3 regions of the Actinoplanes sp. NPDC051851 genome follow, and region 1 is predicted to be linked to each of the others. Evidence: riboswitches for the same ligand, from Rfam matches in the RefSeq annotation. Region 1 holds a riboswitch; each other region holds the start of a gene.
What was found. Region 1 has a riboswitch for cyclic di-AMP ahead of AB0M08_RS27065 (hypothetical protein). Riboswitches for the same ligand answer to the same signal wherever they lie in the genome.

Region 1 (3,264 bases):
CCTGATGGCCCAGCAGAACCTGCTGGCCGCGGTGGACGCCTGCAAGCGCCACCCGGACCTGGCCCGCACGTTCGGGGTGAACGACGAGGAGGCCGCCTCCTGGCGGGACGCGGCGGCTGCCGTGCACATCCCGTACGACAAGGAGCTCGGCGTCCACCAGCAGTGCGAGGGCTTCACCCGCCTGCAGGAGTGGGACTTCGAGGGCACGCCGCCCGAGGGCTACCCACTCCTGCTGAACTTCCCGTACTTCGACCTGTACCGCAAGCAGGTGGTCAAGCAGGCCGACCTGGTCATGGCGATGTACATCCGGGGTGACGCCTTCACGCCGGAGGAGAAGGCGCGCAACTTCGCGTACTACGACGCCCGGACCGTGCGGGACTCGTCGCTGTCGGCCTGCATCCAGGCGGTGATGGCGGCCGAGACCGGGCACCTCGAGCTGGCCCACGACTACCTGGGCGAGGCCGCCCTGATGGACCTGCACGACCTGCACCAGAACGCCCGTGACGGCGTCCACGTGGCGTCGCTGGCGGGTTCCTGGATCGCGCTGGTCGCCGGCCTCGGCGGCATGCGCGACTTCCAGGGGCAGCTCTCGTTCGCGCCGCGGCTGCCCAGCCGGATCAACAACCTGGAGTTCTCGCTGCTCTGGCGGGGTCTGCGGCTGCGGGTGAACGTGACCGCCGACGAGGTCACCTACTCGCTGCGCAACGGCGGGGGGTCGGCCCGGCTCACGCTGCTGCACCACGGCAAGGAGCTGGAGGTGACCCAGGTGCGGCCGGTCACCATGGCCATCCCGCCGGCGGCGCCGGTCGGCCCCGCGCCGTCTCAGCCGGCGGGCCGCGCCCCGGTGCGCCGGAACACCAGCAGCTGATCTTCCCGGTACGCACGAAGGCCCCCGACCGCAGTGGCCGGGGGCCTTTCGTATCGGTGCTCGGTACTTCCTAGAGCAGCGAGACGTGCACGTGGTCGGTGTGGTCGCTCACACCGTGGTACGCGTGCCAGGTCCCGGTCGCCGGGAACCAGATCTGCTTGTACCAGATCACGTAGTAGATGCCGAGCCGGTCGGCGTTGCGCACGAGGAACGCGGTGAGGTCGTTGCCGTACCGCATCATGTCGTTGTTGTGCGCCGACGAGAAGCCGCTCTTCTGCAGTGACCAGTCACACGCCCGGCCCTTGGGGTGCTCGAACGGGCCGCCGTCCCGGTGACAACCGACGAAGCGGTTGAATCCGGCCTTCTTCACCTCCTGGTAGAGGTGCAGCGTCCGCTTGGTGATGCAGCCGTTGGTGGTCGGGTCGTTCTGGGTGCACGACTCGGCGGAGAAGCCGCCGCTGGCGTTGCGCGGCGCCGGATCCGCGACCTTGGAGACCGCGTCGACCATGCCCTGCGTGATGGTCTTGTTGATCCCGGTGTCACCGCCGAGCAGGGCCACCTGCTTGTCGGCCGACGTCTTCTGCTGCTTCTGCACGGCGAGCTGCTGCTGCTCGGTCTTGAGCTCGGCGTCGAGCGCGGTCTTCGCCGTGGTGATCTCGGTGAGCGCCGTGTTCAGCTCGTGCAGCTTCTGGTCGTGCAGCTTGTTGATCTCTTCGAGGGAGATCGCCTTGTTCAGGAAGTCCTGGGACGAGTCGCTGCCGAGCAGGAAGCCGACCGCGCTCAGGTTGCCGGTCTGGTACTGCTGCTTGGCGATCGCGTTGACCTCGGGCACCAGGGCGTCCCGGCGCTTCTCCGCGTCCGAGATCTTGGTGGCCAGCGTCTTCTGCGCCTTCTGCGATTTCGTCACCGCGGCCTTGGCGTTCACGTACCGCCGGTTGGTCGCTTCGAGCTGGTCGGAGAGGAGGTCGGGCTGTTCCTCCTCGTCCTCCTCGGAACTGGTGGAGGAGCTGGCGCTCGGTGCGGCGCTCGCCGGTGCGGAGGGTGCCACCAGGAACGCGGTCGCCACGAGCGGCGCCAGGGCCAATATCAGCCACCGGCGGGGACGTGCGGTCATCAACAATCCTTCCTTGTCACCGCCGACCGGGTTAGCTGACGGGTTCGGGACGGAAGAGATCCCTACCGCGCGAGGCGGATTCACCCCAGTGACCTGGGTCCCCGGCTCGCCCTTGCGGGGCGATTGGGCGGTGGCCTGCCGGCAACTCGGGGGCGGTGCCGTCCGGGCAGGACCGGCGAAGAGTTTACCCGAGATATCGCCATCCATGACGACCGAAGAAATGGCTAAAATCGTTACCGGTCAACGACTTTCCGTAGTTAGGTGACGTCATGTGATTGCCCTGTCGCCATGCGTACGAGAACTGTCGATTCCTCGATCGAGTGGGTATGGTCGGTTCGGTTCCCACCCGGGGACCGCCGCCTAATCGCCCGAGTGGGCGAGCCGGGGAACCATTTCTTCCGGGGTGAATCCGCCACGTGCGGTAGGGATTTCCTTCGTCCCGAACCCGTCAGCTAACCCGGCCGGCGGCCGACGGAAGGAAATGGCCTGTGCAGTCAGTACCTGCGCGGCGACGGTGGGTGGCGATCTTCGCTCTCCTCCTTGCCGCATGCGGGGTGACCGGTATAGCGACGCCGGCCTCCGCCGCGCCCCGCCCGCTCGCCGCGCCCGGTGAATCGGGTGACGACGGTGAGGGCGGCTCCAAGTCCCTGCTCGAACAACTCGACTCCGCCTCCAAGGGTTACGTCGAGGCCAAGGCGAAGCTGAAGACCTCGAAGGCGCAGCAGACCAAGCTGGCCGCCGAGATCAAGACGCTGGACGCGTCGATCGGCCCGCAGCAGGCGGCGCTGGACCAGATCGCGGTCCAGGCGTACACGACCGGCCGGCTCGGCCCGATCAGCGCGCTGCTCACCGCGGACTCCTCGGGCGCCTTCCTGGACCGGGCCATCACGCTCGGCACCGTGGCGGTCCAGCAGAACCAGGCGATCACCGATCTCCGGACCACGCTGACCAGCCAGCAGAAGGCCAAGACCGCGATCGAGGCCACCATCGTCGACCAGCAGAAGCAGGTCAACGTGATGGCCAAGAAGAAGCTGCAGGTCGAGACCGCCCTGAAGAACGCGAACCAGGGTGACGACGCCGACGGCGACAGCGGCAGCGGGGACAGTGCCTCGGCCGACGAGCCCTCCGGCAGCCTCGCCGGCGGGTGCACCGAGAACGACCCGACCACCACCGGCTGCATCACGCCGCGCCTGCTGTACGCCCTCAAGCAGGCCCAGAAGGACGGGTTCACCCGGTACGTCGCGTGCTTCCGGCACCAGAACAGCGGTGAGCATCCGAAGGG
Region 2 (3,264 bases), on a different contig from region 1:
CCTCTACGCCGAGTTCCTGCTCGACCAGGGCGAGGAGCACCGCGGCGTGAGCCGGGAGGAGCTGGAGCGCCTCGTCACCGAGGGCCAGCGCAGCAAGGACCTGTTCATCCGGGCCAACCTGCGGTTGGTCGTCTCCATCGCACGCCGCTACGTGCGTTCCGGCATGCCGATGCTCGACCTGATCCAGGAGGGCAACACCGGTCTGGTGCGCGCGGTCGAGAAGTTCGACTACGAGCGCGGCTACAAGTTCTCGACTTACGCGACCTGGTGGGTGCGGCAGGCGATCAGCCGGGCCATCGCGCAGCAGGAGCGGACCGTGCGCCTCCCCGTGCACCTGGTCGAGGACGTCAACCGGATGCGCAACGTCACCCGCCAGCTCGTCCGTGAGCTGGGCGGCGACCCCGAGCCCGAGCAGATCGCGGCGGCGCTGGGCGTCACCGTGGAGCGGGTCAACGAGCTCACCCGCTGGGCGCAGGACACCGTCTCCCTGGACACCCCGGTCGGCGACGACGGCGACACCAACCTCGGTGACCTGGTCGCCGACAGCGACGCACCGTCCCCTGAGGAGATCGTGCTGAGCGCGCTGGAGCGCCAGCGCATCGAGGGCCTGCTCAACCACCTGGACGACCGGTCCGCCGGCATCATGCGCGCCCGGTACGGCCTGGAGGACGGCCGGGAGCACTCGCTGACCGAGGTGGCCTCGCGCTTCTCGCTCAGCCGCGAGCGCATCCGCCAGCTGGAGATCCAGGCGCTGGGACGGCTGCGCGAGCTGGCCCGGGCCGAGGGTCTGCAGGCCGCCTGACATCCACGCTGAGCCACGACAAGCGAAAGGCCGGTGCTCCCCGCGGGGAGCACCGGCCTTCGTCGTTGCGGTGGCGTTACTTGACCCGGCCGTAGCCGTACGGGGTCATGATGTCGATCGACCGGTACAGGACGTCCCGGCCCGCCGACGGCGCGTCGATGATCTTGCCGTCGCCGACGTAGAGGGCGACGTGCCCGAGGGATCGGTAGAACACCAGGTCGCCGGCCTTGAGGTCGGACCGGCTGATCCGGGCGGTGGCGCTGTACTGGGCGGCGGCGTTGTGCGGCAGCGACTTGCCCGCCGCGGCCCACGCCGCCATGGTGAGACCCGAGCAGTCGTACGAGTCCGGACCGGCGTCACCGTAGCCGTACGGCTTGCCGATCGCGTTGAACGCGTAGGTGACCGCGGTGCCGGCCGAGCCCGCGATGCTGGGGATCGTGCCGGTGTACGAGCCGGAGTCCTCGGTGGCGCTGCCGTAGAGGTCCTCGCGCATGTCGTACAGGTCCTCGAGGTCGCCCTCGATCTTCTTCTTACGGGCGGCCAGCTCGGTGACCTGCGCGGACTGCTTGTCCTGCGTGACCTTGAGGGCGGCCTGCCGCTCGTTGTAGGTCGCGGTGGTGTCGGTGTAGCTGTCGATGTCCGCCTGGTTGTCCAGAGTGATCTGCTCGAGGTACGTCATCCGGTCGAGCAGGCTGTCGGTGTCCCCACCGAGCAGGACGGTCATCGGGCCGACCCGGCCCTGGATGTAGGAGGTGGACGCGATCGTCTGCACCTTGCCCGTGGCCGTGGCGAGAGCCTGCTGAGCGGGCTTGATCGACGCGGCCAGCTTGGTCGATTGAGCCTTGGTCTCCTTCAGCTCGATCTTCATCTTGTTGTACGACTCGGTGATGTCCTCGACCTGATCAGAAGCCTTGTCGATCTTCTTCTTCAGCTCGCTCTCGGACGGTGCCGCGTGCGCGGCCGTCGCTCCCGACGTGGTGATCGCCAGCGCTGTCAGCGCGACCACGAGCGCCCTCAGTCGGGTACGGGGGTGTGGCACTGGTCAGGGGCCCTTCTTCCGCTTCCTGGCCGCCTACCGGGTTAGCTGACGGCGGTGTTAGCTACGGATCAGTGGGCTCGGAAGATGAAGCCCTACCGCGTCTGCCGTGCGGATTCACCCCGGGAAGGTGCTTCCCCGGTTCTGGTGCGGCTGCCGGAAACCCGGGGGTGGGTCGCCGGACGCCGTTCGAAGATTCGGCGGCGTTGGTCGGCGCCACCGGAGGGTTTGTGGCTGCGGACCGAACCAACCGCACCAACTTATCGGGGTCCGAAACAAAATCAAGACCTTGACACGCGCTTTATGCGATTAGTCGCAGTTGCGAGAATAATCCTGATAACGGGCTGTTATATGTCCCGCGCTGAGCGTCATTCAGGCGCGGGTCGACCCGTTAATCGTTGAGAGCCGGTTCGTAAGCAGTATTCGGAACCCAGCTCTGAGTGACCTTACGCTCGGCCCAGAACGAGAAGAAGGGGATGGTGCCGGCCAGCATCACGATCACCATTCGCGAGAACGGCCACTTCGCCCGTCGCGACAGGTCGAACGCGAGCACCAGATAGACCATGTAGAGGAAACCGTGCAGCGGGCCGACGAGCGCGACCACCGTCGCGTTGTCCGCCAGGTACTTCAGCGGCATGCCGATCAGGGTCAGGACGATGAGGAACACGCCGACGATCCAGGCGATGATCCGGTAACGGGTGAGAGCGCCCTGCACGGTGGAGGTCTCCTTCTAGCGGTTCTCGACGATGTCGCGCTGCGGCACGCGTCCGGGGTAGTCGGCCGGCCGGGCGCCCGGGTGCTCGGTCAGCCAGGCCAGGTAGTCGTTGTAGGCGTCCAGCTCGGGGTCGGACTCGCCGCGGCCGCCGGCCCGGCCGGCGACCCGGACCGGGCGGCCCAGCGTGATCGGTGCGTCCGGATCGCGCTCGGTGACCGGGGCCGGCGCCTCCTCGGCGGTGGCGGTGGGCTCGGAACTCCGGCGGAAGACCTGGATCTCGCGGACCCAGATGAAGACGACGAAACCGGCGAAGACCGGCCACTCGAACATGTAGCCCCAGCTGAGCGAGTTTCCCCCGGTGGCCCGGCTGTACTGCCACCAGCCGAGGCCGAGGCAGCCCGCGGTCAGCACCAGCGCCAGGAGGTGCTTGCCGATCCAGACCGGAGACCACAGCCCTTTCATGACCACGAGCGTACCGGCGGGTTTGGCGAGCCCTTGCCCGGGCAACCGTCCTGACGAGCGAAGCCCGTACGGCGAACGGAGGTGCACGATGGACTTCGATACCGGCGTCGACCCGGTGGGGCTGCCCGACGACGACCTGTTCCGCGAGCTCGCCAGCCTGTACCGGGCCCGGCTGGACGCGCTCCGGCACGGGCCGGACGCGGCACTGGAGAACCACTTCCGGCGGACCGCGGTGCTGGAGACCGAGTA
Region 3 (3,264 bases), on a different contig from region 1:
ACGCCGGCCGCCCGCAGCCGGGTGACCAGCGCGTCCCCGATCCCGGTCGCCGGGGTCAGCACCCCGCCGCCGTGCTCCGGCAGCGCCTCCCGGTCCAGCGCGAGTGCCAGCGCCGACTCGCCAAGCATCACCGCCGTCGCCGCGTACCCCGGGTCGCCCTTGGCCCTGACCCGGGCCGTGTAGCGCGCCCCGGACGTGGTGGTGGTGAAGATGTCCATGGTGAAGTGACCGTTGCGGCGGCTCTGCTCGTCCGGACCGGTACCGGGCGCGGGCAGCACCCGGTCGAGCACGAACCGCACCGGCGGCACCGCCAGCCCGAGGAAGACCCCCATCATGCCCGCCTTGGTGAGGGTCGCGATCACCGGCGAGAGCGGCGAGGTGCCCACGCTCATCGCCTCGCGGTAGCGGAACCGTTTCCCGTACGCCCAATCCCGCAACGCGTTGCTGCGCCGCACCACCCGGGTGTTGTAGGACGCCATCACGAACGGCGCGAGGTGCCCGCGCAGCCGGGGATCGACCTGCTCGGCGGGGAACGTCTCCATGTCGTTCTGCCGCCCGAAGTCCGGCTCCGCCTTGCGATCGGGACTGAGCGAATACGGACTCCCCGCCACCCGCCGCAGTTTCGGGTCACGCTTCATCACGTCGACCTGGTTGCGCATCGAGTCGATGGTGCCGCCGCTGAACCCGCCGCGCATCTTGGTGACCACGAGCGTGGTGTCGGTGAGCTCACCCGCGCCGTCCCGCTCGGCGAGCTGGTGCAGCACGTGAACGCCCAGATCGGACGGGATCGAGTCGAATCCGCAGGAGTGCACGATCCGCGCGCCGGTGCTCTTCGCCAGCTCGTGGTTCGCGTCGATGCTGTCCCGGGCGAAGAGCACCTCGCCGGTGAGGTCAACGTAGTCGGTGCCCGCCGCGGCACAGGCGTTCACCAGCGGAAGGCCGAACTTCGCGTACGGCCCCACGGTGCTGACCACGACACGCGCACGGGCGGCCAGTGCGGCCAGCGCCTCCACGTCGGCGGCGTCGGCCACGAGCACCGGCCAGTCGACGCCGAGCGACGCCCTGGCCGCCTCCAGTTTCGCCGGTGAGCGACCGGCCAGCGCGATCCTGGTCCCCTCCGGGGCATGCTCGGCGAGATGCCCCGCCACCAGCACACCGACGAAGCCGGTGGCCCCGAAGATGACCACGTCGAAGTCGCGCTCACGATCGCTCATGGTCGGAGATTGTGCACTGCCACTGCACTAGCTGGATACAGAATGCGGGCTTCCTCTTTCAGGTGGTGCTGGACAACATGGTGACTTATCCGCACAAAGGAAGGTCAAACCAATTAATTTGGGGTAACAGCCAGCGGCCTGGTGCCCGGAATACGGACGCCACGCCACCGACCAGTAGTCCGCACAGCCGCGGACTCCGTGACCGGAACGCCGAGTCCATGCCTCGGTCACGGACGACAACCCACAGGCATGGAGCGGGGGACCCACAGTTCCTCGGCGCGCCGCCGCGCGCGCCTCGGGGTGAAGCCGTCTCGCGACGGCCGGGCACCTCTGCCCGAACCCGACAGCTCACCTCGTAGGCGTTGAGGAGAACAATTTCATGGTTCAGATCCAAAAGAGGGCCCGTCGCGTCCTCGGCGCCGCCGTGTGCGGAATCGCCGGCTCCGTGGCCCTGCTCGGCGCCAGCACGCCCGCCCAGGCCGACGCGGCCGACGTCAACTGGGACGCCGTCGCCCAGTGCGAATCCGGCGGGAATTGGCGCATCAACACCGGCAACGGGTATTACGGCGGTCTCCAGTTCAGCCGCAGCACCTGGCGCTCCTACGGCGGTACGAAATACGCGTCCACCGCCAACCAAGCTTCCAAGGGCGAACAGGTCGCCGTCGCCGAAAAGGTTCTGCGCGGCCAGGGCATCGGAGCATGGCCCACCTGCGGAAGGCGGGGCATGACCCGCGCGTACCGGACGGCCTCGGTGCACAAGCGGGCGAACGTGCGGATGCGCCTGGTCTCCAACGTCACCAGGACCCGCAAAGCCACCGGACACACCTACGTGGTGCGGCCCGGTGACACGCTGAGCGGAATCGCCCACAGGTATCACGTCGCGGGCGGCTGGAAGCACATCTACCAGGCCAATCGCGCCCGGCTGAGCAGCCCGAACAAGCTCTACCCGGGCCAGCGCCTCGCCATCTGACACGCCTCGCGCGGCAGGCCGTCTCGAACCGAGCCGTCTCGAACCGAGCCGCCTCGAACCGAGCCGCCTGGAACCGAGCCGTCTGGAACCGAGCCGCCTGGAACCGCGCAGGGATCCTCCTAGGTGGTCCGGCGGAACTCCGGCTGGTCGAGCACCCGCAGCCAGGTGCCGTCCGGCTGGCGTCGTGCCACCTGAGCCCGGGCGCCCGCGCCGTCTCTCGGCGGCGTGGAGGTGAGAGCCAGGTCGCCGCTGATCAGTGTCGGCAGCGGCGGCTCCGGCTCGAACCGGGGCGACTCGGGCAGGATCCCGGCCCAGAGCTTCTCGATGGCGGTGCGGCCCACCGTCTGCGAGCCGGGCGGCCAGGCCATCACCGCGTCCTCCTCGTAGAGCGCGGCGATGCCGGCCGCGTCCTTGGCGTTGGCCCGCTCGACGAAGAGGCGGGTCAGGTCTTCGGGCTTGTTGGCGACTTCGGTCATGCCTCCACCCTGCCCGTCACCCCACCACAAGTCCAACAGATGGTTCTTCTAGCACCTACAATCCCCACTCATGGATCTGCGGCAGCTGGAGTACTTCGTCGCGGTGGCCGAGACGGGGAACTTCACCCGGGCCGCGGAGCGCGTGCACATCACCCAGTCCGGGGTGAGCGCCCAGGTCAAGGCCCTGGAGCAGGAGCTGGGCACGGAGCTGTTCGACCGTGGCACCCGGACCGCCCGGCTGACCGAGGCCGGCTCGGCGGCGCTCCGGCACGCCCGCGAGGCCCTGGACGCGGTCGAGGGGCTGCGTGAGGCGATCGACGACGTGCGCGGACTGGTCCGTGGCCGGTTGACGCTCGGCATGGTGACCGGCTGCGAGATCGCGCCGCTCTTCGACGCGCTCGCCGCCTTCCACCGCGATCACCCCGGCATCGAGGTCGAGCTGGTCGAGGCGAACTCCGACCAGCTCGTCGCCCAGGTGCGCACCGGCGCGCTGGACATCGCCCTGGCCGGGCTCCCGGGACTGCCGGAGCACCTGGCCACGCGGGTGATCGCGAGTGAACGCCTGGTCGCGCTCGCTCCCGCCGACGGCGAGTTCGCCGGGCTG

Region 2: another riboswitch for cyclic di-AMP. It lies ahead of AB0M08_RS17240 (NlpC/P60 family protein); the one in region 1 lies ahead of AB0M08_RS27065 (hypothetical protein).
Region 3: another riboswitch for cyclic di-AMP. It lies ahead of AB0M08_RS30540 (transglycosylase family protein); the one in region 1 lies ahead of AB0M08_RS27065 (hypothetical protein).

Annotation. Positions count from the first base shown of each region.
Region 1 covers NZ_JBFAYF010000031.1:53,483-56,746, forward strand. The annotation lists gene AB0M08_RS27060 (glycoside hydrolase family 65 protein) at 1-868, shown strand, start outside; gene AB0M08_RS27065 (hypothetical protein) at 939-1,982, opposite strand; cyclic di-AMP (ydaO/yuaA leader) riboswitch at 1,986-2,122, opposite strand; cyclic di-AMP (ydaO/yuaA leader) riboswitch at 2,330-2,465, shown strand; gene AB0M08_RS27070 (hypothetical protein) at 2,537-3,264, shown strand, end outside.
Region 2 covers NZ_JBFAYF010000015.1:93,683-96,946, reverse strand. The annotation lists gene AB0M08_RS17245 (sigma-70 family RNA polymerase sigma factor) at 1-802, shown strand, start outside; gene AB0M08_RS17240 (NlpC/P60 family protein) at 879-1,808, opposite strand; cyclic di-AMP (ydaO/yuaA leader) riboswitch at 1,856-2,051, opposite strand; gene AB0M08_RS17235 (DUF3817 domain-containing protein) at 2,230-2,553, opposite strand; gene AB0M08_RS17230 (hypothetical protein) at 2,569-3,015, opposite strand; gene AB0M08_RS17225 (DUF6158 family protein) at 3,104-3,264, shown strand, end outside.
Region 3 covers NZ_JBFAYF010000038.1:48,488-51,751, forward strand. The annotation lists gene AB0M08_RS30535 (saccharopine dehydrogenase NADP-binding domain-containing protein) at 1-1,214, opposite strand, end outside; cyclic di-AMP (ydaO/yuaA leader) riboswitch at 1,413-1,591, shown strand; gene AB0M08_RS30540 (transglycosylase family protein) at 1,594-2,184, shown strand; gene AB0M08_RS30545 (nuclear transport factor 2 family protein) at 2,304-2,660, opposite strand; gene AB0M08_RS30550 (LysR family transcriptional regulator) at 2,731-3,264, shown strand, end outside.